Reyranella humidisoli: one gene and its partner. The protein of the gene in region 1 binds, or shares a complex with, the protein of each later gene. Links are inferred from orthologs where the notes say so. Each region holds a gene or a part of one and is shown on either strand. Other genes may lie near its edges.

What was found. Proteins that work in one complex are often made in the same cells at the same time.
Region 2: the proteins of rpsJ (region 1) and nusB are in contact, whole or in part, in a solved structure (PDB 3D3B), measured with the Escherichia coli proteins. The link is inferred for Reyranella humidisoli from one-to-one orthologs.

The regions. Positions count from the first base shown.
Region 1 is NZ_JAHOPB010000001.1:3,076,440-3,080,020, forward strand. What follows is about bases 832-3,581. They hold rpsJ (30S ribosomal protein S10), read left to right. Parts: upstream 832-1,924; coding sequence 1,925-2,239; downstream 2,240-3,581. Other genes in these bases: tuf (elongation factor Tu), read left to right, coding at 832-1,890; rplC (50S ribosomal protein L3), read left to right, coding at 2,267-2,986; rplD (50S ribosomal protein L4), read left to right, coding at 2,997-3,581. In the rest of the region: fusA (elongation factor G), read left to right, coding at 1-670; more of tuf, read left to right, coding at 700-831. UniProt on the Escherichia coli protein: Involved in the binding of tRNA to the ribosomes. Part of the processive rRNA transcription and antitermination complex (rrnTAC). The complex forms an RNA-chaperone ring around the RNA exit tunnel of RNA polymerase (RNAP).
Region 2 is NZ_JAHOPB010000003.1:96,460-102,393, reverse strand. What follows is about bases 1,255-4,204. They hold nusB (transcription antitermination factor NusB), read right to left. Parts: upstream 2,990-4,204; coding sequence 2,519-2,989; downstream 1,255-2,518. Other genes in these bases: ribB (3,4-dihydroxy-2-butanone-4-phosphate synthase), read right to left, coding at 3,477-4,204; KQ910_RS23930 (6,7-dimethyl-8-ribityllumazine synthase), read right to left, coding at 2,986-3,474; thiL (thiamine-phosphate kinase), read right to left, coding at 1,526-2,512; KQ910_RS23945 (MFS transporter), read right to left, coding at 1,255-1,448. In the rest of the region: KQ910_RS23950 (sodium-translocating pyrophosphatase), read right to left, coding at 1-63; more of KQ910_RS23945, read right to left, coding at 216-1,254; more of ribB, read right to left, coding at 4,205-4,628; KQ910_RS23920 (riboflavin synthase), read right to left, coding at 4,625-5,227; bifunctional diaminohydroxyphosphoribosylaminopyrimidine deaminase/5-amino-6-(5-phosphoribosylamino)uracil reductase RibD, read right to left, coding at 5,237-5,934. UniProt on the Escherichia coli protein: Part of the processive rRNA transcription and antitermination complex (rrnTAC). The complex forms an RNA-chaperone ring around the RNA exit tunnel of RNA polymerase (RNAP).

The sequences.
Region 1 (3,581 bases):
GGTCGAGGCCAATGTCGGCGCCCCGCAGGTCGCGTATCGCGAGACGCTGGGTCGCAAGGCCGACATCGACTACACCCACAAGAAGCAGTCCGGCGGTTCGGGCCAGTTCGCCCGCGTGAAGCTGACCTTCGAGCCGGGCGAGCCCGGGTCGGGCTACTCCTTCGAGAACAAGATCGTCGGCGGTTCGATTCCCAAGGAGTTCATCCCGGGCGTCGAAAAGGGCCTCGAAGCCTCGCGCGAAACTGGCGTGCTTGCCGGCTTCCCGGTGATCGACTTCAAGGTCACGTTGACCGACGGCAACTACCATGACGTCGACTCCAGCGTACTCGCCTTCGAAATCGCCGCCCGCGCGGCGTTCAAGGAGGGGCTTGCGAAGGCCCAGTGCAAGCTCCTGGAGCCGATCATGAAGGTCGAGGTGGTCACGCCCGACGACTACATGGGCGACTGTATCGGCGACCTGAACAGCCGCCGTGGCCAGATCCTGGGCATGAACGCGCGCGGCAACGCGCAGGTTATCGACGCCATGGTGCCGCTGGCCAACATGTTCGGCTACGTGAACACGCTGCGCTCCATGACGCAGGGGCGTGCTGCGTATTCCATGACGTTCGACCACTACGCGGCCGTGCCGCAGGCGGTGGCGGACGAAGTGGTCGCCAAGCTGGCTGGCTAACAAACCGAATTTAAGTAAGGAAGACGACTATGGGTAAAGCTAAATTCGAGCGGAACAAGCCGCACTGCAACATCGGTACGATCGGTCACGTGGATCACGGCAAGACGTCTCTGACGGCGGCGATCACGAAGATTCTGGCGAAGTCGGGCGGCGCGACGTTCACGGCCTACGACCAGATCGACAAGGCTCCGGAAGAGCGCGAGCGCGGCATCACGATTTCGACGGCGCACGTTGAATACGAGACGGCGAACCGTCACTACGCGCACGTGGACTGCCCGGGCCACGCCGACTACGTGAAGAACATGATCACGGGCGCGGCGCAGATGGACGGCGCGATCCTGGTGGTTTCGGCGGCCGACGGCCCGATGCCGCAGACGCGCGAGCACATCCTGCTGGCGCGCCAGGTCGGTGTTCCGGCGCTGGTGGTGTTCATGAACAAGTGCGACATGGTCGACGATCCGGAGCTTCTGGACTTGGTCGAGCTGGAAGTGCGCGAGCTGCTGAAGAGCTACCAGTTCCCGGGTGACGACCTGCCGGTGATCCGCGGCTCGGCGCTGATGGCGCTTGAGGACAAGAACCCGGAGCTGGGCGAGCAGGCTGTCCTGAAGCTGATGGAAGAGGTCGACAAGTACATTCCGCAGCCTGCGCGCGACAAGGACAAGCCGTTCCTGATGCCGATCGAGGACGTTTTCTCGATCTCGGGCCGCGGCACGGTGGTTACGGGTCGCGTCGAGCGCGGCATCGTGAAGGTGGGCGAGGAAGTCGAGATCGTGGGCCTGAAGGCCACGACGAAGACGACGGTGACGGGCGTCGAGATGTTCCGCAAGCTGCTGGATTCGGGCGAGGCGGGCGACAACATCGGCGCGCTGCTGCGCGGTGTCGGCCGCGAGGACGTGGAGCGCGGTCAGGTTCTGTCGAAGCCGGGCGCGATCACGCCGCACACAAACTTCGAGGCTGAGGCGTACATCCTGACGAAGGAAGAGGGCGGCCGTCACACGCCGTTCTTCACGAACTACCGTCCGCAGTTCTACTTCCGGACGACGGACGTTACGGGCGTGGTGACGCTGCCGGAAGGCACGGAGATGGTGATGCCGGGCGACAACGCCCGCCTGGTGGTGGAGCTGATCCAGCCGATCGCCATGGACGAGGGCCTGCGCTTCGCCATCCGCGAGGGCGGACGCACCGTCGGCGCCGGCGTCGTCACCAAAGTCGTAAAGTAAACGTAACGGACGCGACAAGGCGAACATCATGGCCATGGACAACACAAACATCCGGATCCGGCTGAAGGCCTTCGATCACCGCGTGCTCGATTCGTCGACCAGCGAGATCGTCAGCACGGCCAAGCGGACGGGCGCACAGGTGCGTGGGCCCATCCCGTTGCCGACCGGCATCGAGAAGTTCACGGTCAACCGTTCGCCGCACATCGACAAGAAGTCGCGTGAGCAGTTCGAGATCCGTACGCATAAGCGTGTGCTCGATATCGTCGATCCGACGCCGCAGACCGTGGACGCGCTGATGAAGCTCGACCTCGCCTCCGGCGTGGACGTCGAGATCAAGCTCGGCGCCTAAGCGGACCAGGAAAGAAGGAAGAAGACCATGCGTTGCGGTCTCGTCACCCAGAAGGTCGGCATGACCCGCGTCTTCAACGACGCCGGGGAACATGTGCCCGTCACCGTTCTGAAGGTGGATCAGCTGCAGGTTGTTGCTGTCCGCTCGGAAGAGAAGGACAAGTACGTCGCCGTGCAGCTCGGCTATGGCAAGGCCAAGGTAAAGAACGTGACCCAGCCGATGCGCGGTCACTTCGCCAAGGCCAAGGTCGAGCCGAAGAAGAAGCTCGTCGAGTTCCGGGTCGCCAAGGACGCCGTTCTCGAAGTCGGCGCCGAGCTGGTGCCCAGCCACTTTGTGCCGGGCCAGTTCGTCGACGTCGTCGGCACCACGATCGGCCGCGGTTTCACCGGCTCGATGGTTCGCTGGAACTTCCACGGCCTCGAGGCCAGCCACGGCGTGTCGGTCTCGCACCGTTCGCATGGCTCGACCGGTAACCGCCAGGATCCCGGCCGTACGTTCCCCGGCAAGAAGATGGCCGGCCACTACGGCAACGAGCGCGTGACCACGCAGAACCTGAAGGTCGTCGCCGTCGACGACGAGAAGGGCCTGTTGCTGGTGTCCGGCGCCGTTCCCGGCCCGGCCAACGGCTACATCATCGTCAAGGACGCCTCCAAGCGCGCCCGTCACAAGGATGCTCCCTACCCGGCCGGCCTGCGCAAGGCTGCTGGCGAGGCGGCTCCGGCGGCTGAAGCCGCTCCGCAGGCTTAAGGATCAGGTCATGAAGATCGCGGTCAAGACCATCGAGGGCGGCAGCGCCGGCGAGATCGATCTCGCCGATGCGGTGTTCGGCGTCCCCGTTCGCAAGGACATCCTGCAGCGCTGCGTCGTGTGGCAGCTGTCGCGCCGCCAGCAGGGCACGCACAAGACCAAGGGTCGCTCCGAGATCACGGCGACGGCCAAAAAGATGTACGCCCAGAAGGGCACCGGTCGCGCCCGTCACGGCAACGAGGCGGCGCCTCAGTTCCGCGGCGGCGGCAAGGCCTTCGGTCCGGTCGTGCGCAGCCACGCCAGCGACCTGCCGAAGAAGGTCCGCCAGCTCGCGCTGCGCACCGCGCTGTCGGCTAAGGCGGCCGAGGGCAAGCTGATCGTGGTCGAGGCGGCGGCGCTGGCCGAGCCGAAGACCGCCCAGCTGAAGGGTCACTTCGGCAAGCTCGGCGTCACCAGCGTCCTGGTGATCGGCGGCGCCGAGATCGACACGAACTTCGCCCGTGCCGCGGCCAACATCGCTCATGTCGATGTGCTGCCGCAGCAGGGCGCGAACGTCTACGACATCCTGCGCCGCGACACGCTGGTGCTCACCAAG
Region 2 (5,934 bases), on another replicon or contig:
AACGACGCCATACAGCACGGCAATCAAGCCGCAGCCGATGACGCCCCAAAGAACGGTGGACATTTTTCCTAACCTATTGTTTTTTCAGCGCTTCTAGCGCATCGCAGCCCGAAGCATGGAACTCCCCCCGGGGCGAGGCGCGCGGAAAATGACATGCCGCCCGTGTCGGCGCAACTCGCCGATGGGAAAAGCCCCGTCTCGTCAAGGGCTTGGCGTCAGGCGCGTGACGGATTCCGCAGCCGGAAAATGCCGATCACCAGCAGCGCGACCAGCACCAGCGCGAGGGCGACGTAGTTCAGGGCCGCCCAACCCTTCAACTCCAGCACCACGCCCGCCATCAGGCTGGCAACGGTGGTCACGCCGAAGACCATGAAGTCGTTGAACGCCTGCGCCTTGCCGCGTTCGGCCGGTCGGTAGGTGGTGGTCAGGAGGGTCGTCGCGCCCACGAACAGGAAGTTCCAGCCCACGCCGTTGAGGCTGAGGGCGCCCCGGAAATGCCATTCGGTGACGCCCATCAGCGCCACGACGACGCCCGCCACGAGCAGGACGATGCCTGCGATCATGACATTGAAGATGCCGAAGCGGGCGATCAGCTGTCCGGTGTAGAACGACGGCAGAAACATTCCCATGACATGCACGAAGATCGTCACGGGAGCCTCGGTCGCCTTGAGACCGCATTGCACGATGGCCAGTGGCGAAGCCGCCATCACGAAGGACATGACGCCAAAGGCGATCATCGCACCGGCGCAGGCCACCATGTAGGCCGGCTGGGTGACGATCTCGAAGAGCGGCCGCTGCGGGCCGGTCGAGTCCTCGACCCTGACCTGTGGGAATTCGATGAAGCCCAGCACGATGAAGACAAGGACGTGGATGACGATGACGGCGACGAAGCTCGCCTGGAAGAGCGGCAACCAGAGATCGGGCGTGAAGCGCGCCAGCGTCGGACCGACGATGCCCGCCAGCACGCCGCCCGCGGTGACGTAGGAAATCGCCTGCGCGCGAAAGTTACCGGGCGCCAGTTCGACGGCCGCGAAGCGATAGAGCTGCATGTTGGCGATGGCGTACCCCAGGAACAGGCCGCCCAGGCACATCACCGGGAAACTGCCGAGACCGAGCCCGATCGCCGCCAGAAGCGAGCCGATCATTCCCATCACGGAACCACTGCGGAAACCGAGCTTGCGGCCGCGCCGCATCATCAGCAACGAGGCCGGAAACACCGACAGCATGACGCCCAAATGCTGCATGGTGATGGGCAGATTGGCCCACATGCGCATGTCGGGCGAAACGATGGTCAGCACGGCCAGCGCCGACGAGGCGAACATCAGCGTGTTGCTGCTCTGCGTCAAAGCCTGGCACATCGCCAAAAGAGCGATGTTGCGCAGCGACCGGCGCGGCATGCGGCCGTCGGAGGCTGCGGGCATTTCCTTCACCTTGATAGATCCGTCCATTGGCCCGGCACTCTAGTCACGCGCCCTGTCCGCGCCATGGGGAGATGCGCAGTGCAGCTATGAGAATGCCCACTTCACTAGAAGTGAACGTATCCCTTCCGCGCAGTCAAGACGATCTCCGCGCCGGCCTTCAATTCCACTCCTGCTCCCCGCACGAAGCGGCCGATGCGCGTGACCTTGACCCCGGCCCGGCGCGCCGCGGCCTCCAGGGCCGCGTGTTTCCGGCGCGGCACTGCCATCACCAGTTCGTAGTCGTCGCCGCCGCCGGCCACGTTCGGCCACAAACCCGGGTCGGCCGCCACAGCAGCGCGGCCCGCGACCGACAGGGGTACCTCGCTCCGCTCGATCGTCACGGCAAGGCTGGAGGCGCTGGCGATATGACCGGCATCTGCCAGCAGCCCATCCGACACGTCGGCGCACGCGGTTGCGATGCCGACGAGTTCGGGTCCCAGCGTGGTGCGCGGTCGCGGCAGCCGGTAGCGATCCTCGAGGGACGCCCGCTGGCGGGCCGACAGATTGCGCAGACCGCCTTGCGCCACCAGCAGCCCCAACGCCCCGTCGCCGATCGTACCGCTCACCCAGAGCTCGTCCCCTGCCCGCGCCCCGGCACGCCCGAGCCCCTTGCGCCGTGCCACCCGACCGAAGGCGGTGATCGTCACGGTGAGCGGCCCCGGCGTCACCACCGTGTCGCCGCCGCACAGGACGATTCCATAGCGCCGCTGGTCCGCGGCCAATCCTCTGGCGAAGGCGGCGACCCAGGCCTCGGTCCAGTTCGACGGCAAGGCGAGCGACAGTTGATAGACGAAGGGCGTCGAGCCGCCGGCCGCGAGATCGGACAGGCAGACGCGCAGGGCCTTGGCGGCGATCCGGGCCGGCAGGTCGTCGGCCAGGAAATGGACGCCCGCCACGATCGTGTCGGTCTTGACCACGAGGTCGCGCCGCGCGTCGGCAGCGAGGAAGGCGTTGTCGCTCTGCAGGTTGCCTGCGCCCCTGAAGCCGCGGGCGAGTGGCGCGAAGTAGCGGGCGATCAGCTCGAATTCACCGATCCGCCCAGGCCGCGCCATGACGGCCTACTTCTGGTCGTCCGGCCGCGCCTGACGCGCCACGCGGTCGAGAACGGAGTTGATGAAGCTCGGCTCGCCCTTGTCATAGAACGCGTGGGCGATCTCGACATATTCGTTGATGACGACGCGCCACGGCACGTCACCCCGATGCGCGAGTTCGTAGGCGCCGGCGAGCAGGATGGCCCGCACCAGACGATCGACGCGTGCCCAGGTCCAGTCCTGCGCCAGCGAAGCCGTCACCATCGCCTCGAGCGCGACCTGGTTGGTCGTGGTGCCTTCGACCACGTCCTTGAAGAGCGGACGGTCGGCGTCGCGGCGCATGCCGCCCTCGCCGGCTTCGCCGGTACGCACCTTCAGGAACTGCTCGATGATCTCGGCCGGGGCATCCTGCCCCTCCTGCCATTGATAAAGCGCCTGGACCGCTGCCAACCGGGCGGCCTGGCGGCGGCTGGGCACGGCCGGCTTGGCGTCGCTCACGATTTATTCCAGCGACGGGCCAGAGCCACCATCGCAAGGCAGGCATGGGCCGCATCGCCGCCCTTGTCGCCGCGATCCGTAAAGGCACGCGCCCGCGCCTGTTCGATGTTCTCGACCGTCACGATGCCATAGCCGATCGCCAGCTTCTTCTGGACCGCGAGATCCATCAGTCCGCGGGCACTCTCGCCGCAGACATAGTCGTAATGTGTGGTCTCGCCGCGAATGACGCAGCCGAGGGCCACGTAGCCATCGTACCGCTTGCCCTTCTTGCCGGCCGCCAGGGCGATCGCACCGGGGATCTCGAAGGCACCCGGAACGACGATGCTTTCCACCTTCGCGCCGTTCTTCACGATCTCCCGCTTGGCGCCATCGATCAGCGCGTCGGCGATATCGGCGTAGTAGCGCGACTCGACGATGAGAATGCGCGCGCCCTTGACGCCGGCGACCGCCGGCCGGGCGGTCGGGTTTTCGGTCCGTGTCGACATGCTTAAACCTTCGCGCGGCCGGGGACCGGCTTCTGGGCGACGATCTTAAGACCGAAGCCCTCGAGACCGACGACGCTCTTCTGGGAGTTGCTGAGCAGCACCATTTCCTTCACGCCGAGATCGATCAGGATCTGGGCGCCGACGCCGTAGTCGCGCAACTCCTGCCCAGCCGGTTCGATCGGCTCCCCGGCGCGGCGACGCTGCTCGGCCAGGACGACGGTGAGCGGCTCGCGGATCAACACGATGACGCCGCGGCCTTCCTTGGCGATCTCGCGCATCGAGGCCTCGATCTCGCCGCCGCGGCCACCGCTGCGCTGGCCCAGGGTATCGGTGAAGAGATTGACGGCGTGCATGCGCACCATGACCGGACCGCCCGCGGCGGGATCGCCCTTCACGAGCGCGACATGCTGCGCCATCGTCACCTTGTTCACGTAGACGACGCAACGGAAGTCGCCGCCCCAGGTGCTGTCGAGCGCGGTCTCGCTGATGCGCTTCACGATCGAGTCGTAGCGGCGGCGATAGGCGATCAGGTCGGCAATGGTGCCGATCTTGAGCCCGTGGCGCTGCGCGAAGGTGATGAGGTCGTTGCGACGGGCCATCGTGCCGTCGTCGTTCATGATCTCGCAGATCACGCCGGCCGGATTGAGGCCTGCCAGGCGCGCGATATCGACCGCAGCCTCGGTATGGCCGGTACGCTCCAGCGTGCCGCCGTCGCGGGCAACCAGCGGGAAGACATGGCCCGGCGTCACGATGTCCTGCGGCCCGCATGACGGATCGATCGCCACAGAAACGGTGCGCGAGCGATCGGCGGCCGAGATGCCGGTCGTCACGCCCTCGCGCGCCTCGATCGAGACGGTGAACGCGGTCGAGTGGCGGGTCCGGTTGTTCTGCGACATCAGCGGCAGGCCGAGCTGTTCGACCCGTTCGCGCGTGAGAGCGAGGCAGATCAGGCCGCGCGCGTGCCTGGCCATGAAGTTGATGGCCTCCGGGGTCGCCCACTGAGCCGGGATCACCAGGTCGCCCTCGTTCTCGCGATCCTCGTCGTCGACAAGGATGAACATCCGGCCCTTCCGGGCCTCCTCGATGATGTCCTCGGCGGCGGCCTTCACTTCGCTGAAGGTGACCCGCCAAGCGTCCTTTTCGAGCGCACTCATTTTTTCTGATGCTCCAACAGTCGCGCAACGTAACGCGCGAGCATGTCCACCTCAAGGTTGACCCGCTGGCCGACCCTGGTCTGTCCCAGAGTGGTAACCGCCTGGGTGTGTGAAATCACATTCACGCCGAAGCAGTTTCCATCGACTTCATTGACCGTTAGCGAAATGCCGTCGATCGCCACCGACCCCTTGGCCGCGACGAAGCGCGCCAGTTCGGGCGGCGCCTCGAACACGAAGCGCACGCTGCCGCCTTCCGGTGTCATGGAGACGATCCGGCCGACGCCATCCACGTGACCGTACACGAGATGGCCCCCCAGCTCGTCGCCAAGCTTCAGCGACAATTCGAGGTTGAGGCGGCTGCCGACCGTCCAGTCGCCGAGATGCGTCTTGTCGAGGCTCTCCGCCGAGACCTCGACCGTGAACCGGCCGGCGCCCTTCTCGACCACCGTGAGGCAGCAGCCCGAGCAGGCGATCGAGGCCCCGATGGCGATCGGCGCCATGTCGTGCCGGGTGGCGATGACGAATCGACGGTCACCCGCCTTGCCGCCGGGGTCAACCGAGACGATCTCGCCGATGTCGGACACGATACCTGTGAACATGGCCGCTACTTAATCCTCCCGCCGCCAGGTTTCCAGCGTGTCGCCCTGCAGTTGCCGCGCCGAAACCAGCCGGAACCGGGGCGCGGAACCGAGCCGTGCAAATTCCAGTCCGCCGACCGCAGAGCGGCCGTCTCCGCCCAGGATCAACCCGGCGCGGTAGCTCGAAATGCCGTCGACGAGGCCAGCCTTCAGGAAGGACGCGGCCACGTGGCCGCCGCCCTCGACGAGGACCCGGGTCAGCCCCCGCGTGCCCAACGCCTGTGCGGCCGCCGCAACGTCGATACGCCCGTCCGTGCCGACGTCGACCTCGACGATCTCTACACCGAGGCCGGCAAGCCTGTCTCTTCGATCCGCCGGAGCGTCCTTGGTGCAGACGAGCCACACTGGCGTGGCGCGTGCCGAGGTCGCGAGTCTGGAGGTTGGCGACAGGCGCGCCTGCGAGTCGAGGACGATACGGACCGGCGAGTACGACCTGAGTCCCGGCAGCCGGCAGGTCAGATCGGGATCGTCGGCGGCAGCCGTCGCCGCACCGACCAGGATGGCGTCGTGGATCGCGCGCAGCCGATGGCCGTCCTGGCGCGCCGCCGGACCGGTGATCCATTTGCTCTCGCCGGATGCGGTCGCAATGCGACCGTCGAGCGAGCCCGCCATCTTGAGATGGAAGAGAGGCCGGCCTTCACGCACGCGCCGCAGGAATCCCGCGTTGA